One region of the Arthrobacter sp. Y3223164 genome, then DNA from elsewhere that is predicted to be linked to it. Evidence: riboswitches for the same ligand, from Rfam matches in the RefSeq annotation. Region 1 holds a riboswitch; the other holds the start of a gene.
What was found. A riboswitch is a leader RNA that binds a small molecule or an ion and turns the genes downstream of it on or off. The one in region 1 is predicted to bind cyclic di-AMP.

Region 1 (13,514 bases):
GAGCTGGCGCATGCACCCGGACCTGTGCCAGGCCGTCTCCGTCCTGGCTTACGAGGGGCGGCTCAAGTCGGCGCCGGCCGCCGCGCTGCGGCGGCTGGAAGGAGCTCCGCCCGGGGTGGAATGCGTGTACGTGAACCACCACGGCAACGCGACGTCGTCGCCCGAAGAAGCCGCCGAGGTACTGGCCCAGGTCCGCCGGCATCTGGGCCTGCCCTGGCGTACGGACGGCACGGCACGGCCGCGCCCCCTGGCCGGAACGGACATCCTCGTGGTGGCACCCTACAACGCCCAGGTCCAGCTGATCCGTTCCGTGCTGGACGGCGCCGGGCTGGCGGAGGTCCGGGTGGGCACGGTGGACAAGTTCCAGGGCCAGGAAGCGCCGGTTGTGATCGTTTCCACCGCGGTGTCCGCCGCGTCCGAGGCGCCGCGCGGAATGGAATTCGTGCTTAACCGGAACCGGAACAACGTGGCTGTCTCGCGCGGGCAGTGGCGGGCGGTTATCGTGCGTTCCCGCGCCCTCACGGACTACCTGCCGGCACGGCCCGCCGGGCTGGAGGAGCTGGGGGCGTTCGCGGGGCTCTGCGACTGCACGAATTGACCTCACCGCGCCCGCTCTCTGGATGTGGAATGTCGTCTCAGGGGTCAAACCGCCCGACAGGCTGCGGATGCGCGGCTACGTCAGTGGCGAAATTCGCTACGGTGCCAGCCTCGGTCATGTTTGAATGAGGATTGGCAGCTTGGCGGGCCAACCACCGGTTGTCCGTGCCGGCTGGAAGTGTGCACTGAGTAGTTTCCGCACAGTAATTCCGACGAGAGGAAGAACATGAGCAAGTACGAACTGCCCCAGCTCGACTACGATTACGCGGCCCTGGAGCCGCACATCTCGGCGAGGATCATGGAGCTGCACCACTCCAAGCACCACGCCACCTACGTGGCCGGCGCGAACACCGCGCTGGAGCAGCTGGCCGACGCCCGCTCAAAGGGCGAATTCGGCAACGTGCCGAAGCTGTCCAAGGACCTGGCCTTCCACCTCGGCGGGCACACCAACCACTCGATTTTCTGGAAGAACCTCTCCCCGGAAGGCGGCGACAAGCCCACCGGCGAACTGGCCTCCGCCATCGATGAGTACTTCGGTTCCTTCGACGCGTTCCGCGGCCACTTCGGCGCCGCAGCGCTGAGCCTGCAGGGCTCGGGCTGGGCCGTGCTGGCCTACGAACCCCTGGGCGGCAACCTGGTCATCGAGCAGCTCTACGACCAGCAGGGCAACATCCCGGTAGGCACCATTCCGCTGCTGATGCTGGACATGTGGGAGCACGCCTTCTACCTCGACTACGTCAACGTCAAGGCCGACTACGTCAAGGCGTTCTGGAACATCGTCAACTGGGCCGACGTCGCAGCCCGCTTCGACTCCGCCCGCTCCGGCGCTTCCTCGCTGATCACCCCGGCCAAGTAACACTGGCCAACCGTGCTCGGGCACGGAGATGACCCAGGCACCGCCGCTGAGCCGGACAACCGGCTCAACGGCGGTGCCTCATCGTTAAAGATGTGTGTCGATGACTTCCTTTGGCCGCCCCGACAGCAGGCTCGTCCTGCGCACGGCGCCGGGCACCAAGCCGACCTAATCGACGGTCAACGACCAGGACTTGTTCGAGGCCGACGGCATCAGCAGCGATGACCAACCGGAACGTTTTTAGCCACGGCAAAGGCCCGGTCGGGGTGGTGACGCTGCGCGGGTGCGCATCGCTGGACCACTCCCGACCGGGCCTTCGTCTTGCTCAGCGGTAGGCGCTCATTCAGTGGCCGACGCTGGCGAGGATCTCCTCGAAGCTTTTGGATTCGACGCCGCCACGGCCGCGCTCGGTTACCGGAGCGCCCTCCACCAGGTCGACCAGTTCGGCGGCCGCCCGGTCCGAGCGCTCCGACAGCCCGCCGGTTCCCGCCTCGCCGGCGCCCCAGTCCTCCGGTGCGGCAAAGACCGTGGTTTGTACCGTGCGGGCACGGAGGTAGCTGAACAGCGGACGGACGGCGTAGTCCAGGGCCAGCGAGTGGCGGGCGCTGCCACCGGTGGCGCCCATCAGCACCGGTTTGCCGGCGAGCGCGCGCGGCTCGACCACATCGAAGAAGGACTTGAACAGCCCGCTGTAGGAGGCGCTGAAGACCGGGGTCACCACGATCAGCGCATCGGCTGCCACGGTTGCCTTGAGCACTTCGTCCAGCTTCGGCGCGGCGTAGCCGGTCACCATGTTGTTGGCGATATCGACGGCGTGGTCACGCAGCTCCACCAGTCGGACCTCGGCCTCGACGCCCTTCAGGCGGAACTGGTCCACGGCAGAGGCAGCCAATTGGTCAGCCAGCATCCGGCTCGAGGACGGAACGCCGAGTCCGGCGGAAATAACAACGATCTTGCGCTCTGACACTGAGACCCTCCTGGTTTGTTCATGCAATCGCATCTAGATGGGTCAACCAAGGCATCGTGAAGATTATTCCGGGGCGAGCCGACGTCGGAGGGCGGGGCGCCACGCTTCGGCGGCGGGCGTCGGCCCGCAAGAAGCACACGAGCCGCCTTCAACGGGCCACAAGAGGTGTTGGACTGCGGGGGCGAGGCTGCCTCAACCCTAGCCAGCCCCCATCCAAGAGGGCTACCGTGGCACCCACCATCCATGACTTCCGCATCAGAGGAATCCCCATGAGCAGCAATCGAGCAGTGGCTTACAAGGAACCCGGCAAGGTCGAAGTGATCGACATCGACTATCCAAGTTTCACGCTCAAGGATGGTCCGGGGGTCCACCCAGACAACGTGGGCCGGCAGGTATCGCACGGAGTCATCCTGCGCACCGTTGCCACCAACATCTGCGGCTCCGACCAGCACATGGTCCGGGGCCGTACTACTGCCCCGAAAAACCTGGTCTTGGGCCATGAAATCACCGGCGAGGTCGTCGACGTCGGCTCCGACGTGGAGTTCATCAAGGTCGGCGACATCGTCTCCGTCCCTTTCAACATCGCGTGCGGACGCTGCCGGAACTGCAAGGAGCGGAAGACCGGCATCTGCCTGAACGTGAATCCGGAGCGCCCGGGCAGCGCCTACGGCTACGTGGACATGGGAGGCTGGGTGGGCGGCCAGGCCGAGTACGTGCTGGTCCCCTACGCCGACTGGAACCTGCTGAAGTTCCCGGACAAGGACCAGGCGCTCGAGAAGATCATGGACCTGACCATGCTCTCCGATATCTTCCCCACCGGCTTCCACGGCGCCGTCACCGCCGGCGTGGGGGTTGGATCCACCGTGTACATTGCCGGCGCCGGCCCCGTGGGGCTGGCCGCTGCGGCCAGTGCCCAGTTGCTCGGCGCCGCCGTCGTGATTGTCGGGGACATGAACGAGGGCCGCCTCGCCCAGGCGCGCAGCTTCGGCTGCGAGACCGTGGACGTCTCCCAGGGCCATCCCAGGGACCAGATCGAACAGCTTTTGGGCGTCCCGGAGGTGGATTGCGGCGTGGACGCGGTGGGTTTCGAGGCCCGCGGGCACGGCAAGGACGCCCAAGAGGCGCCAGCCACCGTGCTGAACTCGCTGATGGAGGTTACTGCGGCCGGCGGGGCGCTGGGCATCCCGGGGCTGTACGTCACCGGCGACCCGGGCGGAATCGACGAGGCCGCGCAGAAGGGCTCGCTCTCGCTCTCGCTGGGCACGGGCTGGGCCAAGTCGCTCTCCTTCACCACGGGGCAGTGCCCGGTGATGAAGTACCACCGCGGCCTGATGATGGCCATCCTGCACGACAGGGTGCAAATAGCGAAGGCCGTGAACGCCACGGCCATCCCCTTGGAGGACGCGCCGAAGGGCTATGCGGAGTTCGACGCCGGTGCCGCCACAAAGTACGTGCTCAACCCCAACGGTTACATCAGCTAGGCCCCGCGACGGGGCCTTGAACCTAGGAGCAAACATGGACACCGTCACCTTGGAAGACGCCCGCCGGGTCATTGCCGCCGCCGAGGCCAAAGCCGCCGACATCGGCCAGCCGATGAACATCGCCGTCGCCGATGCGGGCGGGAACCTGGTCTCGCACGTGCGGATGGACGGGGCGTGGCTGGGCAGCATCGACATCTCGATCAACAAGGCCTTCACCTCGCGGGCGTTCGACATCCAGACCAAGGACCTGGGCGACAACTCGCAGCCGGGCAATCAGTTCTACGGCATCCATGCCAGCAACCACGGCCGCATCATGATTTTCGCCGGCGGCATCCCGCTCTCCCGCGACGGCCAGGTGGTCGGTTCGATCGGCGTCAGCGGCGGCTCCGGGGAGCAGGACCAATCGGTGGCGGAGGCCGGAGCGGCGGCACTCTAGTTTTGGCTCCGGAGCCGGTCAACACCTGATTATCGGCACCGGGCCGCGGACCCGAGTCCGGGTCAGCGCCTGATCGTCGGGACCGGGCCGCCGGCCGGGATTCGGCGTCTGCTCGCCGGGTTTGGCCTGCTGCGCCAGCCGAACTGACCGGTACGCGGCTACATCCGGATGCCTGCCCCTGCTTGTTGCGTTCATCACGGCAGGCCTTCACCGCTTCCGCAGTCTGCGCCGCCACGATCCACTGCTCACTTCCCCGAGAGCAGCACTGCGAAGGCTTGGTGCGCGCCGGGCCGCCAATGCTAACTGGAGGCTGCCCGGCGGAGGCGTTACTCCCGGGCGGGGGTCCGATAACGGCCGGGGAACGGCGTGTAACCTCCGAACACTCCCGGCGCGGGGCCCGGATAACGGCCCGGGAACGGCGTGTAACCTCCGAACACTCCCCGGCGTGTAACTTCCGCTCACTCCCCGGCGCGGGGGCTCCACTAACGGCCCGGGAACGGCGTGCAACCTCCGATCACTCCCCGGTAATCCAGCCGAGTATGCATCCATCTGGAGTTCGCGGCGCTGCCGGGCCGTTAGCGGAGCCCCGCAAGGAATCACCTTAGACCGAGGCACTTCTGGTGACAAGGAACACGGATAACGAATTTGTAACGCCGCGTGTCGCTCCGGTAATTTTGAATTTGTTCCTATCTATCTAGGTAGGCATCCGGTCCGCACGTCTAACCCTGCCAGCGGACCAGAAGAATCGAGCTTTACATCGAAGGCAGGGGCGGAGGAACCACTTACGGTGCTTGGGGGCACCTCGGGGTGAAGTCCTCACCGGCACAGTCCGACACTGAGTTCCGACTGCCGGCAGGACCGAGTGAACTCTCGCTCGAATCCGACAGCTAACTTCGCAGGCGCAAGAGAGGAAACCCTGTGAACAACCCTGTGCGCGGTCGTCGCCGTTCCGACACCCCCACGAATTCCCTGTCCAAGATCTCGCGTTCCGCCCTGGCTAAGATCTCCCGTTCCAGCGAGGGCTCCCCTGCCCGCCGCGAAGGGGAAGCATCCCCGGCGGCCTACTCCCTCGCCCGCAAGACCGGCTTGGCTGCCGTTGCCGCCGGCATCCTGGCCGCGGCAGTGGTCCCGGTGGCCCAAGCCGGCGGCACTACCGACGTAGGTTCCGACCGCGCCTCCGAGCAAAGCCCCGTGCAGATTCAGGCGGCCCAGGAGGCCGAAATCCGCTTTGACCGGGCCAAGGTAGCCAGCAAGGCTACGTCGGAGGAAGCCCAGGTTGCCGCCGAGGCCGCCGAAAAGAAGAAGGCCGACGAAAAGGCGGCGGCCGCCAAGAAGGCTGCAGCCGAGAAGAAGGCGAAGGCCGAAGCTGCGGCCAAGAAGGCTGCAGCGGAGAAGAAGGCAAAGGCCGCGGCCGCAGCCAAGAAGGCCGCCGCAGCCAAGAAGGCCGCCGCAGCCAAGGCGAAGACCGTCGGCTTTGCCACCGGCAAGCTGGCCGCTCCGATCCCGAACATGAACCAGACCTCCGGCTTCGGCTACCGCCAGAACCCGATCACCGGTGCTGCCGGCGAGCTGCACACCGGCATTGACTACGCCATGGCCTGCGGCACCCCTGTCCACGCGGCCGACGGCGGCAAGGTCGTCGAGGCCGGCTGGCAGGTTGGCGGCGGCGGCAACCGCATCGTAATTCAGCACGGCAGCGGCCTGAAGACTACCTACAACCACCTGCAGTCGATCGGCGTTTCGCTGGGCCAGAAGGTGGCCAAGGGCCAGGCCATCGGCCAGCTGGGCACCACCGGCAACTCCACCGGCTGCCACCTGCACTTTGAGGTTGTCAAGGACGGTCAATTGGTGGATCCGGCCGGCTGGCTCTAACCCACCCTTGACGACGGCGGAGCTTCCGCCACCAACGACGGCGATGCCCACCCGGCATCGCCGTCGTCGTTAAGGGCCGGTCAGGCGAAGGGCCTCGACGCCCGGTCCAGGGCGGCGACTTCGTCGGCGGTCAACTCCACGTCCGTGGCGGCCATCAGCTCCGGCAGCTGTTCGGGCGTCCGGGCGCTGGCCAGCGGAGCGGTAATGCCGGGCTTGGTCAGCAGCCAGGCGAGCGCGGTTGTCGTGAGGGAGATGCCGCGCGACTGGGCGACGGTCTCCAACGCGTCGACGACCGCGAAGCCCTCCATCGTGAGGTAATCACGGAGCATGCCGCCGCGCGGGCTGCTGTCGGCGTCATCCGTCGAGTGGTACTTGCCGGACAGGAAACCGGCGGCCAGCGAGTAGTACGGGAACACCGAGAGGTTGTGTTCGCGGGCCAACGGAGCATAGCCCTGTTCGTAGTCTTTGCGGGCCACCAGGTTGTAGTGCGGCTGCAGCGCGACCGGCAGCGCAAAACCGTTCTGCTGGGCGATGTTCATCCACTCGGCGATCCGCTCGGGAGACAGGTTGGACAAACCGATCTGGCGGACCTTGCCCTCCCTCACCAGGGCGTCGAACGCGGCGGCCGCCTCAATCAACGGGGTGCCCTCGTCGTCGTAATGGGCGTAGTACAGGTCGATGTATTCGGTGCCCAGCCGCTGCAGTGAAGCCTCGGCGGCAGCAGCCACGTTCACCGCCGACAGTCCCTGGAGTTCCGGATGACCGCCCACCTTCGTAGCGATGACGACCGATTCGCGGTTTTTCCGTTCGGCCATCCAGCGGCCGATGATCTCCTCGGATTCGCCCCCGCGGTTACCCGGAACCCACGCGGAGTAGCTGTCCGCGGTGTCAATGAAGTCGCCGCCGGCCTCGGTGAAGGCATCCAGCACCTGCTGTGAACCGGACTCGTCCGAGGTCCAGCCGAAGGTGTTGCCGCCCAGAGCGAGCGGGAAGATCTTGATGTCCGAAGTGCCGATCAAGCGCATCGAAGGTCCTTTCAAAGGTAAGGCGCGGCCTTCGCATGCCGCTTACGTTTAACCTAGCAGCGGCGGACGCGTTCCCCGGACGCGGTAACGGCGCCGCCGGGCGGCCGGCGGCCCGCCGGGCAGTACCGTGCTCCCCTAGACTTTACGTATGGCCGACTCGCTGACCCCGCAGCAGCGCAGCGCCAACATGGCCAAAATCCGCGGCAAGAACACCAAACCCGAGCTGTTGGTCCGGAAACTGCTGCATGCCAAGGGATACCGCTACCGCCTGCATGGCAGCGCACGCGGCGGGAAGCTGCCGGGCAAACCGGATCTGGTTTTCGCCGGACGGCGAAAAGTGATTTTCGTCAATGGCTGCTTCTGGCATGCCCATGACTGCAGGGTCGGCCGGCATGCGCCGAAGTCCAATGCCGGCTTCTGGGAAGCCAAGCGGACGCGTACGGCTGCCCGCGACGAAGCCCAACGGTCGGCGCTGCAGGCGGCCGGCTGGCAGGTCCTGACCGTCTGGGAGTGCGAGTTCAAAAAGACCGGCGATCTGGCCGCGCTCGAGGACAAACTGGTCGCTTTCCTCGCCTGAGCCGGCCCACTGGCCAACAGCCCCTCCGCCCGAGGAGAAAACCCGGGGTGGAGAGGCTGTTGGCCGGGCGGCACGCGGCGACGTGGCTGGAGCCCCGCCGGCGTTGCGTCAGAGGTGCGTGGGGGCAAACATCTTCAGCAGTGTCTGGACGACGACGACGTTCGGTCCCTCGGCGGCGAAGCTCTCCCGGAGTGCGGGGCCGACATCCTCCGGCGCCACCCGGCGTGCCGGCACGCCAAAGGCCTGTGCCAGGGCCACGAAGTCCGGCCGCGCCAGTTCCGTTGCCGTCGCCCGGCCGAACGCGCCTTCCATGTATTCGCGCAGGATGCCGTAGCCGCCGTCGTCCACAATCAGCCAGGTGACCGGAAGGTCATGCTGTCGGACGGTGGCCAGCTCGCTAATCGAATACATGGCCGAGCCGTCGCCGGAGACGGCCAGCACGCGTGCGGGCTTTCCCTGGCTGGCCAGGCCGACGCTGCCGCCGATGGCGCCGGGAAAACCGTAGCCCAGGCCGCCGGCGCCCTGCGCCGAGTGGAATTCGCCGTCGCGCGAGTCCCAGCAGCTCCAGGCCCAGTACGCGGAGATGGTCATGTCCCAGAAGGTTTGCATGTCGTCCGGCACGGCCTCGCGGATGTCCGCCATGAAGGTCCGCTCCTTGGCCAGGTCCTGGCTCTCCAGGCGGGCCTGGACCTTGGCCAGGGTGTCTTTGACCAGCTGCTCGGGCGTTTGGCCGTGCCAGTCGGGTCCGTTATCCGGATCGCCGGAGAGGGCAGCGTCCAGCGCCTGCAGTGCCTGGCCGGCGTCGGCGCGGATGCCCAGGGCCGGGCCGTTGGACTCCAGGACGCGGGGTTCGGCGTCGATCTGGATGATCCGGCCCCGCGGTTCCATGGTGAAATAGTTGCTCGTCACTTCACCGAGCGACGAGCCCACGACCAACAGGACGTCCGCATCTTCGAGGAGGTCGGTGACGTACCGGTCCTCGACCCAGGACTGCAGCGAGAGCTCGTGGTTCCACGGGAACGCGCCGTTGCCGCCCGGCGAACAAACCACCGGGGCACGCAGCTTTTCCGCGATGGAGCGCAGCCACGGTTCTGCCTTGCCCCGGCGGGCGCCGCCGCCGGCGATGATCGCCGGCCGCTTGGCCTCGGAGAGCCAGTGCACGGCCTCCTTAACCAGCTCGGTCCGCGGCGGGTTGTCGAATGCCTCGGCCAGCGCGTCCTCCACCGGCGGCACCATGATCGGGTCCAGCAGCACGTTTTGCGGCACCTCCACCCAGACCGGTCCCTGCGGCGACGAGATCGCTTCGGTCCACGCGTCCTGAATGGCCGACGGGATGCCGGACGCGTGCTGGATCAACCGCTGGCTTTTGGTGACGTTGGCCGCCGATGCCTTCTGGTCATCGAGCTGGTGCAGCATGCCCTTGCGGCGCGCGCCCAGACCTTCCAGTGGAATCTGGCTGGCAATGACCACCATCGGCACGCCGGTGGCATAGGCCTCCTGCAGCCCGGCCAACGAGGTCAGGGCGCCGGGGCCGGTGGAGAGGAACAGCACGCCGACCTCGCCGGTGGCACGCGAGAACCCGTCCGCCGCGAAGGCGGAGTTGTTCTCCACCCGGGATGAGACGAAGCGCAACGGCGAACGGGACAACGCGTCGAACAATCCCAAGGCGTGCTGCCCCGGGATCCCGAACACCGTCGTCGCGCCCAACGCGCTGAGGGTTTCGACGACGAGGTCCCCGCCGTTGCGAACGGTCGGTTCGGCCGGTGCCGTGGAGTCGGCTTTGCCTGCTGCTGTCATTCGAAGGACTCCTGATCCGATCCCTTGCCGCCGCCGACTGGCGCGCCCGCGCGCTTCAGCGCCTGGGCGCTGTAGCCGTTGCCGGACCCGCCTGCCGCGGTATCGGCCATCAGCGAGACAAGTTCGTACGCCACGTGGCTGCCGGCAACCCCTGTCATCTCCGCGTGATCATAGGCGGGGGACACTTCCACCACGTCGGCGCCGACGAGGTTCATGCCGCGGAACCCGCGGATGATTTCCAGCAACTCGCGGCTGGTGATCCCGCCGGCCTCCGGGGTGCCGGTGCCGGGTGCGTGGGCCGGATCCAGTACGTCGATGTCGACCGAAATGTAGAGCGGGGTGTCGCCGATCCGGTCGCGCAGCTTAGCCACCACCTCGCGGACGCCCTCGTAGTAAACGTCCGAACTGGTGACGATGCCGAAACCGAAACGATGGTCGTCGTCGAGGTCCTTCTTGCCGTAGAGGGGGCCGCGGGTGCCCACGTGGCAAATGGCCTCGGTGTCCAGGATGCCTTCCTCCACGGCCCGGCGGAACGGAGTGCCATGCGTGTACTCGGCACCGAAGTAGGTGTCCCAGGTATCGAGGTGCGCATCGAAATGCAGCATGGCGACCGGACCGCCGGCACGCTCGGCGGCCGCGCGGAGCAGCGGCAGGGCGATGGTGTGGTCACCGCCGAGGGTGACCAGCTTGGTGCCGGCGGCGGTCAGGTCGAGGGCGTTCTGCTGAATGGTCTCGATGGCTTCGTTGATGTTGAACGGGTTCACGGCCATGTCGCCGGCGTCGGCCACCTGGACCTCTTCGAACGGGCTCAGGTCCCATGCGGGATTGTACGGCCGCAGCAGCCGCGAAGCCTCGCGGACGTGGTTGGCGCCGAAGCGGGCGCCGGGGCGGTAGGACACGCCGGAATCGAAGGGTACGCCGACGACGGCGATGTCCGCCTGCTGCACCTGGTCCAGGCGGGGCAGCCGGGCGAAGGTGGCGGCTCCGGCGTACCGCGGGATGCGGGACGAATCGATCGGGCCAAGATGGCCGTTGGCTTCCACACGTAGCTCTTCCATGGTTCTCCTCTGAGGGGTGCGGGCGGCGGGCTGGGGGTCGGTCATTCGGAGCCGCGGATGGCTGCGTGCCGTACTGGAACGACCGACTGACGGTTGCCTCATGTGCAACATCTGTTGCCTGTGATGTTATTTGTGGTGGGGGTAACAGTCAAGGCCGCGGTCCGGGCGGCAAGGCGGCAGGGCGGCCAACGCGGAACGGCGCGGCGGCTATCGCGGCACGGACGCCACGGCTACACGGCACTGGCGGCTACCGCGGCACGGACGGCAGCGCAACACGGGCACTAGCGCGCGGCCGCCGGGACCAGCGTCCAGGTGACGATGGCCTCTTCGTCGGTCTCGTTTATCCACGTGTGCGGCTCCCGCCCGGAGAAGGAGATGGTGTCACCGGCGTCGAGTTCGTAGCGCTCGGAGGTAAAGACCAGCGTGATTTTGCCGGCGATCACGTGCAGGACATCCACGTCGCAGTCCACGGAGTAGAGATCGGCCTCCCCGCGGCCCCGCGGTTCGATCACGGCACGGATGATTTGCAACCGGCGCTCGTGCCGGGCGGTCAGCAGCTCCTCCTTGATGCCTTCGCCGCCCAGATTGATCCGCGGCCCCTCCCCCGCGCGCGAGACGTGCGTTTCCGGCATCGAGAAGAGGTCACCGATGGAGATGGACAGCACCTGGCACAGGGTGACCAGCGAGGCTACCGACGGCGAAGTCAGGTCGCGCTCCACCCGGCTGAGAAATCCCTTGGTGAGCCCTGTCGAATCTGCCACCTGTTCGATGGTCATGCGCTGACCTTGGCGTGCGGCGCGGATCCGCGAACCTATGGCCACCGGGTCATTGCTGGGCTCGACTGGCAGTGCCTTCACTAATCATCCTTCTCGGTGCAGAGTTGACGGAGGTGGCATGCAGGGGTGGCCGAACCACCCCTGCGGAACCAGCGGCAGCGTGGCCGAGTTGACCTGTGCCGCGTGCCACATTTAGCTTAACACTCAACACTTGTTGCCCCACAGGCAATTTTCGGCATGTGTTCCGCGCTATTCTCCCCTGGAGTCTCCCTTGGACAATCAAATCGTCAACGTCGTGATCGTGGTGGCCTATCTGGCCGCCATGCTGCTCTTCGGATGGTGGGGCAAAAGCCGCACCAAGAACACCAGCGACTATCTGGTGGCCGGCCGCCGTCTCGGCCCCGTCCTCTACACCGGCACGATGGCCGCCGTCGTTCTGGGCGGAGCCTCCACCGTCGGCGGGGTGGGCCTGGGCTACAAGTGGGGCATCTCCGGGATGTGGCTGGTCGTCGCGATCGGCTCGGGCGTGCTGTTGCTGAGCCTGCTCTTCGCCCCGACCCTGCAGAAGTTGAAGATCTACACCGTGGCACAGATGCTCACACTGCGGTACGGCGTGCATGCCACCAAGGTGTCGGGCATCGTTATGCTGGCGTACACGCTCATGCTCTGCGCCACGTCCACCGGGGCGTACGCCACCATCATGGTGGTGCTCTTCGGCTGGGAGCGCTGGCTGTCCATCGCCGTCGGCGGCGCCATTGTGCTGATTTACTCCACGGTCGGCGGCATGTGGTCCATCACGCTGGCCGACATGGCACAGTTCATCATCAAGACTGTCGGCGTCTTCCTGCTGATGCTGCCGTTCACCTGGTCGGCCGCCGGCGGCCTGGACGGCATCCGCTCGCGCGTCGATGCGGAGTTCTTCTCGCTGACCGGCATCGGCGTCCAGACCATCATCACCTACTTCGTGGTCTACACGCTGGGCCTGCTCATCGGTCAGGACATCTGGCAGCGCGTCTTCACCGCCCGCAACCCGGGGGTCGCCCGCTGGGGCGGCGCGACGGCCGGCATCTACTGCATCCTCTACGGAGCCGCCGGCGCCCTGATCGGCATGGCGGCCTCCGTGGCACTGCCGGCCATCGAAGTCGAGGACGACGTCTACGCGGACGTGGCCATGAACCTGCTGCCCATCGGCATCGGCGGCATTGTGCTGGCCGCGGCCGTGGCCGCGATGATGTCGACGGCGTCCGGCTGCCTGATCGCCGCGGCGACGGTGGCCCGCGCCGACGTGGTGCCGTTCGTGGCCTCCTGGTTCGGCAAGCACGTCCATTACGACCACGAGAACACCGAACACGATGTGGCCGGCAACCGGTGGTGGGTCTTCGGCCTGGGTGCTGTCTCCATCCTGCTGGCCATCGTGGTGCAGGACGTGGTCGCCGCGCTGACCATTGCGTACGACATCCTGGTGGGCGGCCTGCTGGTCGCGATCCTGGGCGGCCTGATCTGGAAGCGCGGCACCGGCCTGGGCGCCGCGTGGTCCATGGCGGCCGGCACCATCGTCACGCTGACCACCATGATCGTGCTGGAGATTAACGCCGAGGAACAATATGCCGGCGTTTACGCCAACGAGCCGATCTACTACGGCCTGATCGCCTCCGCGCTGGTCTACGTGGGAGTGTCGCTGCTCACGAAGCCCACCGATGCCGCCGTGCGCCAGGCGTGGGACCGCCGGGTGGCGGGGCAGGCAACGGAGGAAGTCCCGGTCGAGGGCCCCGACGAGGTCGCCACGCGCTGACGCGGTGCGCTGCCACATACGTCTGCTGGCGTGGGCTCTGCCCCGAACGGCAGCTGAGGCTGGCGCCTTGCCCGAACGTCTGCTGACGCTGGTGCCTGGGTCCGGCTAGGAGACGGTGACGGCAGGGCGGTCCTCAAGGGACCGCCCCGACCGGCTACAATGGAGGTTGCGAAGGGGAGTAGCTCCACCGCCGCGCGGTTAACGCGCACTGGGCGTGGAGGCCTGTCGACACACTGGCCAGCGTTAGCGGCCCGGCAGTCCACCTGAGCGCAGGGCAGGTACC
Region 2 (15,229 bases), on a different contig from region 1:
GCGCCTGCCCGTTTTAGTTCGGACGTCCACTTGATCCGGGGTTGCCCGTTGCGGTTTCCGCCTGTTCCGGCGGTTGCCCGCTGGGGTGTCCGCCCGTGCCGGGGGTTACCCGGCGAGGTTCGGCCGGGCCGCCTGGGAACTTAAGCCAGGGGGGCCAGCTTGGTCTTGCCGAAGACGGCGCGGTCCACCGAGATCCGGCCGGGGCCAACCAGTGCCAGCGCCAGCGCTGCGGCGCCGAGCAGCAGCACCAGTTCGTAGCCGCCGCCGTCCACGAAGACGCCGGCGGGAGCGTGGACGAGCACCAGGGCGCCGAGCATGTCCAGCGTCAACAGGGCCGCCACGAGCCGCGTCAGCAGGCCGAGGATCAGGGCGATGCCGCCGGCGAGCTCCAGGCCGGCCACGATCGGTGCGGCGATGTTGGCGGCCGGGACGCCCATCTGGCCGAAGGCGGCCTGGGTGCCGGCGATGGTCCATTCGTTGAACTTCTGCCAGCCGTGGGCGACGAACAGGAAGCCCAGGACGACGCGAAGAACTGTGCGTGCAGTGGTGGTCAAAGCGGAGTTAGTCATGATGTTTTCACCGTTTCAATGGTCAGAGGATCGGCCGTCTGGAACGAGCGATAAGCATCAATAACTTGACGCTTCAATCAAATATTGACAGCAATTATGTTGAAGTGTCAACTTTTGGTCCCGTGTCTGACGGTGCGAGGCGGGCAGCAGCCCAAGCTGGCCGGACCGCACGGGCTGGCCGTCCCAAGCCCCAGCTGGCCGGACCGCACCGGCTCGCCGTCCCGAACCCCCACGGGATGCCGCGGTGGCCGAACACTTAGGCACGGCGGACCGGTTGGCGCAGGATCGTCCTGAGCTTGGCCGGTTCGGTCTTGCGCGGGTCGCCGAGATAGATCTCGTGGTGGTGCCCGTTCGGTTCCAACTCGTTGGCCGGTAGGAACTCATCCCTCAGACGGGTCAAGACCGGTCCTTCGTCGTCGTACGCACCCACGTGCATGACCTGGGCGCTTAGTCCCTCGTCCAGCCATCCGTGCCGGAGCGATCCCACCGAGGGAAGACCCTTTGTGGCTGCCGCCTGCCGCATCGCGTCTTCGATGTGTTCCGGCTGCAGCCAGTCAGGCTGGCGGATCATCATCGTCCACGACCACTCGTCCTTGGCCCGCCGGGTGAAGGCGGTCATGTCCTTCGCCCACCAGAGGCCTTCCAGCGGGCCGACGACATAGTCGCGCCCGAGTTGCTTCTTGCTGGTGAACTTCAGCGTGTAGGACACTGCGTATAGGGCCTCGACCGCCCGCAGGTACCCGTCCGCCGTGTTCGGATCGCCGTGGCCGTCCGCCTGCAGGAACTGCATGGGCGGCACGGTAACCAGCTGGAAATCCTTGCCCGGGGCGTACAGCTCCTTTTGGTCCTTCTTGAAATCCAGCTTGTCCATGGGGCTTTCCGGTGGTGGGCAGCGGGCAATGTGGTCTAGTTATATCGCGTAGTCACGGATGAAACGAGGAACATGCTGCAGCAATTCGCCGCCGAATGGTGGACCAGGATCACCGCCGGTTTCATGCGCGGTGAACCACTCCAAGCCGGAGCGCTGGAGCTGGCGGTCATCCTGGCCGCGGCGCTGCTGTTGTCGGTGCCCCGAGCAAGCTGGCGGTATTTCGGGTTGTTCGTCACGGCGGTCCATGAACTTGGACATGCCTTCGCTGCGCTGGCCACGGGGCGGCTGGTGCGCGGAATCCATTTGCGGTTCGACCAGTCCGGCGCCATGATCAGCCGCGGGGCGGGCCGGGCATCAGCGGCCTGGACCGGGTTCTGGGGCTACCCGGTGCCCGCGCTGGTCGGGGCGGCGCTGGTGTGGGCCGCCTTCAGCGGTTGGTCCGGTGCCGCCCTGTCCGTCAGCGCGCTGCTGCTGCTGGCCACGCTCCTGTTCATCCGGAACCTCGAGGGCGTCGTCATCGCCGTGGGGTTGGCGGTAGGTGCTCAGCTGCTGGTGTGGTTCGCGCCGGTGGAGTGGCTAGGGCACCTGACGCTCGCCATCGGCGTCGGGCTCCTGGTGGGGGCCGTGCGGGACTGGCTGAATCTGCTGAGCGTGCACACCCGGCGCCGGCACCAGCTGGCCAATTCCGACGCCTTCATCATGGCGCGCCGGACCGGGGTCCCGGCCGCGCTCTGGCTGGCCGGGTTCGCGGTGGTCATCCTGCTGTGCTGGGCGGCTGCCGTGGCGACCGCGGCCGCTGTCGTCCCGCTGGCGATTCTGTAACGGATTCCCGGTCCCCTCGGCCTTCTGGAGTGGCCCTGCTCACAGCAATGTCATTCGCCTTGGGGTCCGAAGGGACCGCGTCGGTGCACGGGAATTATCGCCGTGTGTGAGACGTTGTTGACCGATGTTGAAATCTGTGGAACAGCAGCTATGATGGGCGCTCGCAGATAGGTCAAAACAACGAGAACTTCAGGAGTTTTAAACCCGCATGGCAACCGATTACGACGCACCGCGCAACAAGGACGACGACAACAATAATGAGTCGCTCGAAGCCCTTCAGGCTCAGCGCTCCGGTGGTGCGAAGACCGCGCTGATCGACGTCGAAGACTCGGACACCGCCGAGGGCATCGATCTGCCCGGTGCCGACCTCTCCGGTGAAGAACTGGTGGTTCAGGTTGTTCCTCCCCGTGAGGACGAATTCACCTGTGGCTCCTGCTTCCTCGTCCGTCACCGCAGCCAAGTAGCCCGCGAAAAGAACGGCGAGAAGTACTGCCGCGACTGCGAAGGCTAAATCCCCAATCTTTCGAACCCCGCGCTGGGACCAGCGCGGGGTTCTGTGGTTAAATCACACGCTTCGGACGGCCTCGCGGATCGGCGTGCCGCCGTTGATGAACTCGATCACCTTGCCTGCAGTGGCAGGAACGGCCAGCACTTCGGCCGCCACCATGGCAACGTCTTCGCGGCTCACTTCACCGCCAGGAGTACCCGGTCCGGCTTGGATCTTCCCGGTCGCGGGCTGCAACGTCAACGAGCTCGGCCCCAGGATCGTCCAGTCCAGTGATGTGGACTTCAAGTAGTCGTCCGCGGCGGCCTTGGCATCGGCGTAGGGGAAGAACGCGTTGTCCTCCGGCACGCCGTGGTTCTTGCCGGCGCCCAGATAAGACACCATGATGTAGCGCTGCACCCCGGCCGCCACGGCTGCGTCCATCGACCGGATGGCCGCGTCCCGGTCGACTGCATAGGTCCGGGCTGGATTGCCTCCGCCAGCGCCGGCCGACCAGACGACGGCGTCGTGGCCGCGCAGTCGGTCTGTCAGGTCGTCGGTGGTTGTCTTCTCGACGTCGGCGATCACCGGCACCGCACCCGTTTCCCGGACATCGGCGACGTGGTCCGGATTGCGGATGATGGAGCTGACTTCATGGCCCTGCGCGGTGAGGATGCGGGACAGGTGCAGCGCGACCTTCCCGTGGCCCCCGAAAATGGCAATGCGTGACATAAGGTTCCTTTCGGTGTCGTCCATCCCAATCTAGGCACGGAGTCAGGTGGCGGCCAATGGCCGGCGTCCTTGACGGTGACGGCGCCCAGCCGTCGCCCGGCCTGATTCGGTGGCTGCTCGTCGCCGCGCTGGCTCCCCGTTGACGTGCGTTCGGCGGGTTGGTCCGCTGGTTAGGCCGCCGCGAGCCCGGCCCTCCGATTCCGCCGTCTTAGCCGTCGCTGCCGGTGAGATGGATACCGGCTTCCGGCGTGGCCACCCGGAAACTGAAGGACTGCTCGATGTACAGGTAGACGAACTCTTCATCATGCCGGTCGTAGCCCACCGAGAGGTCCTGGCCCGATTCGAACAGGAAATCGCCGCCGCGCAGGCTCATCACGATGGCCCCGCGGACTCCCGGCGCCCAGACAATCGGACCGCCCAGCAACTTGCGCAGGTGCTCGGACAGCAGATACCCGCCCCGCTCGGTCGCCTCCACCACGGCGGTGTAGTGTCCGGGGCCGAGGGCCAGGCCGAACGGACCTCCAATGCCGGCCTGGAGCAGCGCCGAGACGGCCTTGGCAACACGCTTGGGGTAGTCATTGAAGTCAGTCACGCGGGGCACCGGCGAATGCGGGGTCGCGCTCGTGACCCCCTCAATGCCCACCTGGCGCCAGCCATGGAATACGGCCGCGTTCTCCGCAATGGCAATCTGCATTGCTGCCTCGGCCAGGTCCGTGAGGTCCACATCGGCCGCACCCCGGTCATGGTCAAGCAGTTCCAGCCGCGAAACCTTGAACGGTGCGCGCATCTCCACCAGGGGCAGCACCCCGCGCCGTCGCGTCGCCACGCCGTCGGCCAGGGCCGGACCCGTGATGCTTTCGGTGCGGCCAAGGTTTGTCGCCGAATACTCCCAGCCGAATGGACCAGCGAAATCCACCATTTTGCGGGCCCCGAGCGCAACGGTGAGCCGCTCCCTGGCCTCCCGGTCCAGCAGCGCCCAACCACCGTCGGAGATGGGGGCGTGCTCGCGCAGCAGGTGATCCATGGTCATGAGAAGTCCTCCTTGAGGCTGCCGATTCCCAGGGACGAATCAGAACCGGCTCGCCACCGGCGAGGGTCCGTACGACGTGCCGCACCCGACGGAGAGCGGCCCACCGGCCCGGATGCAGGGACTGCAGTTTCGTCGGTGCCCGCAGCGGTGCCGGCAGCCGTTGCTGCCTCGGCCGCCCCGCCGTTGGCCACAATGTCGCCGTCCTGAAAGAGGGTGCCCCGGGCGATCTGGCGCCATTTCGGTTTCCTGCGCAGGAGAAACTCCAGGTCCATGCTGAAGTGCTTGAACTCCTCCGCCAGGGAATCCTCCATGATGGCGACCGATTCCGGGTCCTTCTCCAGCGACATCCGTTGTGCGTACCAGCCGATGGCCTCGGCCTCCTCTGTCAGGTTGGCGCACATACGCGCAAAGGTCCGCGTCTCGGCGGAGAGCTCTGCGGCGGGTTCGTGGTACTGGTCAAAGCCCATCTGGATTCCTCCGTGAGGTTGTGCCTCTTTGCCAGCGTAGCCACGGCCCCGCTGGCTGACTACCTTTGACGGGCGGAAGGCCCGGGAGTGCGGCCTGGCTACCGTATGACCGCCAGGCGTAGCCATAGATCGGCCGAACTGCTGCGTTCTTGTCTATTTCTGGCCGGCCCGGATCGGCCATCTTCCGGGCGCTGGGATTGCCCCATCGCGTAGGGCTTCTGCCGGTGAAATCCGCGCTAGGCCTACGCAGTACACCGGAAGAATCCATGAAGAACCACAGGGACGGCCCGTCGCGGCCGGCGAGTTCACGGCGGACCGCTAGGGACGGCCCGGCGCGACCGACAAGTCCACGGCGTACCGCTAGAGAACGGCCCGGCGACGCGGACGCGTTATCGGGAACGCTACCGCGGCATAGTAAAGTTGCAGGGTGATTCGCCGAAACTCCGCCTTGCTCATGCTGCCACTCGTCGCCCTGCTTGCCACCGGCTGCGCGCAGGTCGAACAGGCCGCCTCCGACGCCGTCGACCAGGCCGCCAATTCCGCTTCCGAGGCCGTGAACCAGGCCGCGTCCAACTTGGCCAACGCAGCGGTCGGGGAAGCAGTCAAGCAGGTGTGTGCCCCGATTCAGGACGGCAGCATCGGTGAAAATGAACAGGAGATGCTCGCTGGTCTGGTTTCTGCCGCCGACGCAGCCGGTGTTCCCGCGGAGATCACAGGGCCGATGTCGCAGATCGCCGAGTCCGGCGACCAGATCCCGGCCGACGCCCTGGCCTCCATGCAGCAAGCCTGCGACAACAACGGCGCGGGGTAGTTAGGCAACCAACTGACCACTCCCAAACCGCTCTTGCGCGGAATGGGAAAGCCTGTGGGGCGCCAGGGCAGCCGGGGGACCGGCGGGAACGCCGCTTTCAGAACGGCGGCGTTTCAGGCTGGGCCGGCCAACCGTCAAATGGACTGGAACTTCTGCCGGGCGGCGCCGTGGCTCCCGCGGCGCTGTCCGCCCCGATATCGAGTTCCGACTGCATCGGGACCTTCGGCGGACCTAAGTGGCCGAACGGCGTCCTGCGGACCGTCGCGTCAGGGTCTAATGGGCCTCCGTCCGGGGGAGGGCTGCCGGACCGACAGGGTTCTAAACCTACTTCGGCCGGCTCCGGCAGGCGTTCGGGCAGCGGCGCGTCTTTCAACCACACGTGGTTGCGGAGCGGCCTTTGAGCCGGGTCGACGCTGAGCGGCGGTAGGAACCAAGGCACGCCCTTGCTCACGGTGACCCGCCAATCTCCCTGATGCAGCAAATGGTGGTGGTGCCCGCAGACCAAAACGCCATTGTCGACAGAGGTCGGACCACCCTTTTCAAACCACTGGATGTGATGCACTTCGGTCCAGGGAGAGGGCGCAGTACAGCCGGGGAAGGCACAACCTCCATCCCTGGCGATGATGGCCAGCCGCATGTACTTCGGAAACAACCGCTGGGACTGGCCGACATCCAGAACCGCACCCCTGCCGGAGAAGATCACCGGGATGATGTCGGCATCGCAAGCTATCCGCCGTATTGCCTTGGCGCTCAGCGGCCCGGAGAAGATGCTGGTTCCCGGACGTCCGACTTCGGAGGCCAAATCCTTGTAGTCGATGGTGACCAGCAGTTGCGGCCGTCGACCGCCGGCCGCTGGTAGAAGATCCGTGGTGAGAGCGATTTTGCAGGCACCAATGAGGCCGTCGAGCTGCTTCTGCTGCCGGGTACGCCCGTCCTCTACCGTCGCATCAACTAAAGCATCCGCTCCGCTGTCTCGAGCATCCGTGTCCGGGGTTAAGACCTCGTCGTCGTTATCGGAAGCGCCGTTCAATCGGGAGGCCGCATTTGGTGCGTCAACCGCGTCAAATCCTACTGCCCCGGCCGTGGCCGTCCCTTCCCTCAAACGAGGGTTGGTGGCGGTGTTGTAGACGGTTGCAAGAACTTCATTCTGTTCGTCGGTGGCGTTGATTTCGTAGCAATGTAGGCCATTGCGCCGCCCGCGATAGAACAGGCCCTGGCGTGCTTTGAGCTCGGCTGGCCCGAGATCGGCGCCGGCTGGGTTGAGGCCGCCTTCCCAATGCCGGATCAGCAGCCTGAGCGAGTCGGTGTCGTAATCGGAGGCATGCTGAACCAGTGCCTCTTCCATCTTGCGGAGCTGCTCCGGCTCGGCGGTGCGACGCAGCCCATCGACAGCCCTTCGGATCAGGGTTGCGGCCTGACCAGAGACCATTCCATCATCCATTGCACGGGCGAGCACCGGCAGCCTGGGCGACACAACAGGCTTACCCGGGGGCGCTGGGCGGACTTCGGTGGCTTCCGCGAGTTGGAAGCGTCGTGCAGCCTCCTGCCGGGCAATGCCCAACTTCGCCCGCAGATAGTCTTCGTTCGATTTGTAGGCGCCGCGCATACGATGATTCGGTGCCTCGGGGTCATGAGGCTTGTCTGTTTCCCCAACGGCGGCGATGTTTTGCTCTTTGATGATGCCCGCCAGAATCAGCTGGGTTTGACCAACAATGTTGGCCAGCTCTTCAACCTCTGCCGCCGTCCGGGCCACCGACTTGGTACTGCGTGTCAGCCCGTCGTTCCGAAGGCGATTATTCAGTTCGCTGACCTCGGCGCGGATCCGGGCCAGCAGGACGGAATCGTCCTGCCCTGCCCCCGCAGCCTCATCCAGCACCTCGATCGCCATAAATACAGCCTATGAAGCCCTCGAACAGGGTAGGGGAACCAAGGGTCGGCATGTGGATGAGCAAGCGCGCGGGGCTGGCTGTGGAGAAGAAGTGGATGGGTGCTCAGGCACGGGCGTCGAGAGTCAAGCGATCTCGATGTGTGCAGTCCCGACATCAACGGCTCAAGCAACCGGATCTCGACCGGCTGGGGTGGAAGGAGCTCGGCCGGCTATGTGCAGCTGGGCTCCGCAAGCACCGTCAGCGCGCGACCGGCCCGCCCTCCCGGGCCCGCCCAAACCCCGTCGTCAGCGGGCGACCGGCGCGCCCTCCACTGAAGCCGGTTCGCCGGCGGGCTCCTCCACCGGTTTCCGGATGAAGAACGCCGCCGCCACGGCCACGATGGAGATGAGGGCTCCGGCCAGGAAAGCCATCCGCACTCCGCCTGCCACCGCGGTCGTCGTTGCCGCACCTTCGGCGGAAAGAACGGCCGCCTGCATGGACATGACGGTGACGAACATGGCGGTGCCCGCTGCCCCGGCCACTTGCTGCACCGTGCCGATGACGGCGCTTCCGTGCGAGTACAGCTGCCGCCGCACCGACCCGAGACCAGCGGAAAACAGCGGCGTGAACAGCAGCGCCAGGCCCACGCTGAGCACGATGTGCGCCGCCAGCAGCGTCAGCGCGGCGGTGTCCTCGCTGACCGTAGAGAAGAACCAGAGCACGGTGCTGACCACCGCCGTTCCCGGCACCAGCAGCACCCTCGGGCCGAACTTGTCATAGAGCCGGCCGACGGCCGGGGCGAGCAGGCCCATCAGCAGCCCGCCCGGCAGCAGCATCAGCCCGACCTGCAGCGGCTCGAGCCCCAGAACCTGCTGCATATATATAGGGAGCAGAATGATGGTGCCGAACAGTGCGGCCATGCTGACAGCCATCAGCCCGACGGACACGGAGAAGTTGCCGGAGCGGAAGGTCCGCAGGTCCAGCAACGCCCTGTCCGAGCGCTGCAGCCGAACCTGACGGAGCAGGAATACCAGCAGCCCCACGCCGCCGGCCGCAAATGCAACCCACATGGCGGCACCCGTGCCCGGCCCCGCCGTCGTTGTTCCGTGCCCGGCGCCGACCTGGCTGAGGCCGTAGATCAGCCCGCCGAAGCCGATGGCGGAGAGCGCCACGGACGGCAGGTCCAGCGGCACCGGCCGGGGCTCGGTCACGTTCTGGATCCGCCGGTTGCCGACCGCCAGCATGGCCAGCGCGATCGGCAGCACCAGCCAGAACATCCAGCGCCAGGACAAGGTGTTGAGGATGATGCCGGAGATGGTCGGGCCGATGGCCGGCGCCACTGATATGACAATCGAGACGTTGCCCATCGTTTTGCCGCGGTCCTCGGCCGGCACCAGGTTCATCAGCGTGGTCATCAGCAGCGGCATCATGATCGCGGTGCCCGACGCCTGGACCACGCGGGCCACCAGCAGCACCTCGAACCCCGGAGCCAGCGCGGCCAGCAGCGTTCCCGCGGAGAACAGCGCCATCGAAGCGGTGAAAACCTGGCGCGTGGTGAAACGCTGCAAAAGGAATCCGGTCACCGGGATGACCACGGCCATGGTCAGCATGAACGCCGTGGTCAGCCACTGCGCCGCGCGGGCGCTGATGCCCAGGTCGTCCATCAGGTCGGTCAGCGCCACGGACATGATGGTCTCGTTCAGGACCACCACGAACGCAGACATCAACAGGATGCCAATCACGCGGCGGTTCCGGCGCGACTCATCAGCCGTCAGCCCGCTGCCGCGGGCGGGTCCGGGCCGTGCCGAGGCTCTGTTCGTCGACATATTTTTATTCACGGGGAGATCCTCGCGTGGAAATCGTGCTGTTGGGGGCGGCCGGAAACAGCCCAAGAAGGCCGGGCGCAGGCGGAGTAACAGCTTAACCTGCCCCCGCTGACTCCTATTCCCGGCGGTCAACCTCGAATAAACAACGACGCCGGTGCTCGCCGCCGGGCGGGAACCGGCATCTGTGGGGGAGGGGTGCGCGCGGATGGTTCCCCCACCGGTCCCCTCTAAGAGGAGCACTCCCGCCGTAGTTGAAGTGGAGGGAAAGTCGCGCTTACGGGTTAAAAGAGGAGAAGCCCCGCCGGCGCAAGGCCGACGAGGCTTCCCTGTGATCCCGGACCGGCCGTTGGGGGAATAGCCGGTCCAGGAGTTTTGGGGGTGGTTACATCGTGTAGTAACCGGTAACGGGCATGGCGTTCACGTCGTGCACCATGGTGCCCTGGCTTGGGTTCAGGGCGCTGATCATTTTGCCGCCGCCCAGGTAGATGCCCACGTGGCCGCCGCCGTTCTGCACCACCAGGTCGCCCGGCTGCGGGTTGCTGGTCGGGGTCAGGGCGCCGCCCTGGTGCTGGCTGAGGCGGGGGAGGTCCACGCCGGCCTGGGCGTAGACCCACTGGGTGAAGCCGGAGCAGTCCCAGCCTGCCGTGGAGGTGCCGCCCCAGACGTAGGGCGTGCCCTGGGCGGACAGGGCGATGTCCACGATGCTCTGGTTGCCGCCGGTGGAGGCCGGCTTGATGTCGGCGCTGGCCAGCGAGACAGTAGCGGCGTCGGTCGACGCAGCCAGGGTCGTAGCGGCTCCGCCGCCGCCCTGCGCTGCCTGTCCGCCACCGGACTGTGCGGATCCGGTCAGCGCGATCTGGTCGCCCGGGTAGATGATGGAGTACGCGCCGAGGCCGTTGATGGCCAGCACGTCCTGCACATTCTTGCCGTACTGGGCGGCAATCGTGCCCACGGTGTCGCCCGCGACCACGGTGTGGGTGGTGGCACCGGTAGCGGCACCGGCGTCGGCGGCCGAGCTGGTAACGGAAGCGCGCTCCACCTCGAAACCGGCGTTGGCCGGGGCGGCAACGGTGTCCGTTGCATTGGCAGCGCCGTAGGTCGGGACCGTGACATCGGCGGCGGCATTGGCCGGCAGGCCGGCACCCAGCATCAAACCACCGGCGGCTGTGACGACGGCGGCGCCGCGGCCGACGGTTCCGGCGCGGGACGAGACAGCCTGGGACAGACCGGCCACGGTGGTGTTGCGGACCGGGGTGGCACGGTGGCGTGCGCGATTGTTTTTGAGCAGCAAGAAGATACCTCTCCCAATGCCTGCGAGGTAAGCTGTCGGGTTCGGGTGGGAGTCACCCGGCCGTGCGGCAGCGCGGTAAGCACTCCGTACGACTTAACCCCAAGAGCCCCAAGAGGGGCCCAGAATGTGGGTCCCCCGCCTCTGCCAGATGTCTAGCGAACGAACTCGGAAAGGCTGGCAGAGCTAGGCAATACCCTCCGAGGACATCGGCGCATGATCGCCGACGTGCTGAAAACATTACATAACGGTTCGGTAACTGTCCAAGCCCTGAAATTTACCTGTGGATAACCTGAGAGCCATCTTGCGGTCAGGAGCGAGCAACCCCCAGGCGGCCGTTGCACGCGTCCGTCACGATACATCGGGCGCAACAATCGGCCGATTAAGCAGTCGCTGCGGGCTAACTTGTACGCTGGCAGAGTGGTGGACTTCACGCTTAAACAGCTGCAGTACTTTGTTGCAGTCGCTGACCACGGCTCAATCTCGGCCGCCGCCGCCGCCAGCCACATCTCACAGGCGGCGATGTCCCAGGCGCTGACAGAGCTGGAGCGGATCGTCGGCGCGCAGCTGATGGTGCGGCACCGGTCCCGCGGAATCGCCCTGACCGGCGTCGGGCAGCAGTTCCTGCGCGACGTCCGGAGCCTGGTCCGGCACGCCGACGACGTGCAGAACAGCATCATCGAGCGCCAGCAGGGGTTGGTCGGCCCGCTGGCCATCGGCTGTTACAGCACCCTGTCCGCCTTCTGGGTTCCGGTGATCAGCGAACGGTTCATCAAGCCGCATCCGCGCCTCACCGTGACCATGGAGGAAGGCGAGGCCGCCGAGCTGCAGCACCGGATGCAAGAGGGCTATTTGGATGCGGTGTTGACCCATACGCGGCACCTCTTGCCCGGCGTGCAGGCCCGCACCGTCAAGGAAGGCCGGCCCTACGTCCTGCTTGCTGCAAGCCACCCGCTGGCTTCGCGCAAAAGCGTCCGGCTCGCCGAGCTGGCCGAAGAAGACTTCGTCTCGCTGGACATCCCCACCGTGCGCGATAACCAGTTGGTCAATCTGCGGCTGTCCGGGCTGGATCCGAAGATCGCCTGGCGTTCGTCAAGTTTTGAGGCGGTGCGGGGCATGGTGGCGCGCGGCCTCGGCTACACCGTGCTGGTGCAGAGGCCGCCGGGCAATTACAGCTACGACGGGCTTCCCCTGGCCACGGTGGAAATCGACGGGCCGGTCGGCCACAGCGATGTCTGTGTGGCCTACGCCAGCGTCACCCGGCCCAGCCTCAGGCTGCGGGCATTCCTGGACTTTTGCGCAGAGGTCGGCGGCGCTGCGGCGAGCGGATGGGATGAGCACACGACGGCGTGACCCACCCTGGCGGCGCTGCGGCGAGCGGCTGGGATGAACACCCGACGGCGTGATCCCGCTTAACCGCGACGGCGGCCGCTGCCCCGGGCAACGGCCGCCGCATGCCGGTTACGGCACGGCTGGAGGAACTACATGTTCTCCGCGGTCAGGTCCTGGTCCTTTCCTTCCTTGATCGCCAGGATGCACAGCCCTGCGAGGACGAACGCGCCGGCCCAGACTGTCGCCACCAGCCACAGCTCGCCGCCGGCCGCCAGCACCAGCCCGCTGGCGATCATGGGGGTAAAACCTGCGCCCAGCGTCGAGGAGAGCTGGTAGACCAGCGAGGCGCCGGTGTAGCGCATCCGGGTCGGGAACAGCTCGGCGGTGAACGCCCCGAACGGTCCGAAGATCGTGCCCTGGATGACGCCGTTGGCCAGGAACAGCCCGATCGCGAACAGCCACAGCGTCCCGAGCTCCAGCATCCACATGATGGGGAAGGCCAGTACCGCGCCGGCGGCGATGCCGATCAGCATCACGGGCCGGCGGCCGAGCTTGTCGCTGTGCCGGGCCGCAAACCAGATGGCGACGACGGTCAGCGCCGCGCCCAACGCTTTGACGTTGAGGACGCTCGTCCGGTCCAGGCCGACCTCGTCCACCACATAGGAGATGGCCCAGACGGTCATCAGGCCCTGGACGGTGTAGGAGCTCATCCCCACCAGCGTGCCCATGATCACGTTCTTCGGGTACTTCGTCAGCACCTCGAGAATCGGGATCTTTTTCTCCTCGGCCTTGTCCTCCAGTGCAAGGAACAGCGGGGACTCGGCGACCTTGAGGCGCACGATCAGGCCAATGCCCACCAGGACGATGCTGATCAGGAACGGCAGCCGCCAGCCCCAGGTCAGGAACTGCTCGTCCGGCAGCACGGACACGGCCGAAACCGCCAGGGTGGCCAACACCGCACCGGCGGGACCTCCCATGTTGGCGAAACTGGCCGCGAACCCGCGGCGTTCCTTCGGCGCGTGTTCCAGGCCCATCAGCATGGCACCGCCCCACTCGCCCCCGACGGCCAAGCCCTGGACGATGCGCAGGACGATCAGCGCCAACGGAGCGGCCATGCCTATCTGCGCCGTGGTCGGCAGCAGGCCGATCAGGGTAGTGGCCACGCCCATGAGCACCATGGAGGTGATCAGCACGCCCTTGCGCCCCAGCCGGTCACCGAAGTGGCCGAAGATGATCCCGCCGAGCGGCCGGGCGATGTAGCCGACCGCCAGCGTGGCGAAGGAGGCGAAGATCCCCACCGCGGGGTCCAGGTTCACGAAGAACACCGTGTTGAAAACCAGCGCCGCCGCGGTGGCGTAGAGGATGAAATCGTAGAATTCGATGGCACTGCCCAGGAAGCTGGACGCCAGGATGCGCCGCATCTCCGGGGTGTTGAGGCTGGGGACCTTCAGGTCCCCGGGCTGCCTGTCGTTCGCCGCAGGGGCCGACGCCGTCGTCGTGTTATTGCTCATGGTGCAACCGCCATTTCGTCATGATCGGCGACTCCGGTGGCTTCCGGGTCGCTGGAAGAGAAGGAGATAACGTCCAGATCGTCGGGGATCAGGAACGTGCCGCTGAAGTCCTTGCCGTGTGCCTGCCAGACGGCGTCCGGAGTGGTTCCCGGCACCAGGTGGTGCAGCGCCAAGGTGCGGGCGCCGGCCTGCCGCGCGATCGCGACGGCGTCCTGCGGCGAGGTGTGGGACCTGCGGTGGTGGTCCATTGAGGCCCGGGCTTCGTCGGAATCGATGCTGCCGTACGCCCGCTGCACCCAGTCGAAGTCGATGGCCTCGTGCAGGAGCAGGTCGGTGCCGCGGGCCAGCCGCACCAGGTTCTGGCAGGGGGCGGTGTCGCCGGAGATCGTGACCGACCCTTCGGCCGTGTCGAACCGGAAGGCGAAGGCGGGTGCCACGGGCGGGTGCTCCACCAGGGTCGCTGTCACGGTGACCAGCTCATCGCGGTAGATCTCGAACGGCTCCATGCCGGCCGGCGTCGGGTTCTGGTTCGGGTGGTAGCCGATCGCGTCGGGGACCACGATGTCTTCGGCCACGAAATAGTCCAGCGGCGAGGGGCGCAGGGCGTCGATGACCCGGTCGTTGAGGTCGGTGGCGTACGCCTGCATCAGGTGGTGGAACATGTCCCGGGTGCCCGGCGTCGGCAATTGCGGGAAAACGGGCGACGGCGGAACCGTGGCGCGGGGTGAAGCCGGCGGCAATTCTCCCCGGTCGCCGGGTCCCAGAATGCGGATGCTCCGCTGTCCGGGCGTGAGGGTGAACAATCCGAAGATGGCCAGCCCGGCCAGATCGATCGTGTGGTCGGAATGCAGGTGGGTCAGGAAAATCCCGCGCAACGACGAAACCTGCAGGCCTGCTTTCATCAGCTGGCGTCCGACGCCGTTGCCGGCGTCCACCAGATAGACGGCATCGCCGACGACGACGGCGGTGGCGATGCCGGTCCGGCGGCCTGCATTCTCACCGGTCCACCAGCGGGGACCGCCCGCGGTGCCCAGCGTGACGACGTGCGGCTTGAGGGAATGGGTCATGGGTCGAGCTCCTCGGAAGTCTTTCCGCCTGTGGTGCCGGCGGAACCTGAATCCCATGATGCGGCTCACAAACACTTTCGTAAAACGGTAATAACCGACCTACTTAAACGGTTTCACTTATAACGTGGCCGGCCCGTTCGGCTGCCGGCGATCCTCTGCCGGCGATCCTCATCCGCGTCCGTGCCATTGTCCGGGCACGGCGGCGGGAGTAGGCTCCGCCTTATCCGGGCCGCGGGGACGGCCGGCGCTTCGGCTGTGGCCGGCGGCGTGGCCCAGCCACTTCGGAAAGGAATGAGCGCCATGCCCATCACGCGTGAGTTGATCATCAACGGCGAGCACGTCCCGGCAGCCTCCGGCAAGACCACCGAGGACATCGGCCCCTACACGGGCGAACCCTTCGCGACCGTCGCTGCCGCCGGGCCGGAAGATGTCACGCGAGCGGTCGACGCGGCGTCGGCGGCCTTCGACGATTGGGCCGCTACGCCTCCCACCCAGCGGGCAAAGATTTTCCTAAAAGCTGCAGATTTGTTCGAAGAACGGATGCAGCAGGG

Region 2: another riboswitch for cyclic di-AMP. It lies ahead of AC5RUJ_RS02865 (C40 family peptidase); the one in region 1 lies ahead of AC5RUJ_RS03190 (M23 family metallopeptidase).

What each region holds. Positions count from the first base shown of each region.
Region 1 covers NZ_JBNHGF010000026.1:645-14,158, forward strand. The annotation lists partial or broken gene AC5RUJ_RS03165 (DEAD/DEAH box helicase) at 1-598, shown strand, start outside; gene AC5RUJ_RS03170 (superoxide dismutase) at 824-1,453, shown strand; gene AC5RUJ_RS03175 (FMN reductase) at 1,794-2,417, opposite strand; gene fdhA (formaldehyde dehydrogenase, glutathione-independent) at 2,687-3,898, shown strand; gene AC5RUJ_RS03185 (GlcG/HbpS family heme-binding protein) at 3,933-4,334, shown strand; cyclic di-AMP (ydaO/yuaA leader) riboswitch at 5,073-5,249, shown strand; gene AC5RUJ_RS03190 (M23 family metallopeptidase) at 5,253-6,206, shown strand; gene AC5RUJ_RS03195 (aldo/keto reductase) at 6,287-7,231, opposite strand; gene AC5RUJ_RS03200 (very short patch repair endonuclease) at 7,380-7,808, shown strand; gene AC5RUJ_RS03205 (thiamine pyrophosphate-binding protein) at 7,917-9,605, opposite strand; gene speB (agmatinase) at 9,602-10,663, opposite strand; gene AC5RUJ_RS03215 (helix-turn-helix domain-containing protein) at 10,945-11,520, opposite strand; gene AC5RUJ_RS03220 (sodium:solute symporter family protein) at 11,762-13,231, shown strand.
Region 2 covers NZ_JBNHGF010000022.1:278-15,506, forward strand. The annotation lists gene AC5RUJ_RS02815 (DoxX family protein) at 141-569, opposite strand; gene AC5RUJ_RS02820 (GyrI-like domain-containing protein) at 826-1,440, opposite strand; gene AC5RUJ_RS02825 (M50 family metallopeptidase) at 1,513-2,262, shown strand; gene AC5RUJ_RS02830 (DUF4193 domain-containing protein) at 2,471-2,773, shown strand; gene AC5RUJ_RS02835 (SDR family oxidoreductase) at 2,828-3,478, opposite strand; gene AC5RUJ_RS02840 (family 1 encapsulin nanocompartment shell protein) at 3,687-4,508, opposite strand; gene AC5RUJ_RS02845 (ferritin family protein) at 4,505-4,975, opposite strand; gene AC5RUJ_RS02850 (hypothetical protein) at 5,430-5,786, shown strand; gene AC5RUJ_RS02855 (HNH endonuclease signature motif containing protein) at 5,884-7,674, opposite strand; gene AC5RUJ_RS02860 (MDR family MFS transporter) at 7,960-9,480, opposite strand; gene AC5RUJ_RS02865 (C40 family peptidase) at 9,863-10,771, opposite strand; cyclic di-AMP (ydaO/yuaA leader) riboswitch at 10,775-10,939, opposite strand; gene AC5RUJ_RS02870 (LysR substrate-binding domain-containing protein) at 11,189-12,121, shown strand; gene AC5RUJ_RS02875 (MFS transporter) at 12,250-13,611, opposite strand; gene AC5RUJ_RS02880 (MBL fold metallo-hydrolase) at 13,608-14,678, opposite strand; gene AC5RUJ_RS02885 (aldehyde dehydrogenase family protein) at 14,979-15,229, shown strand, end outside.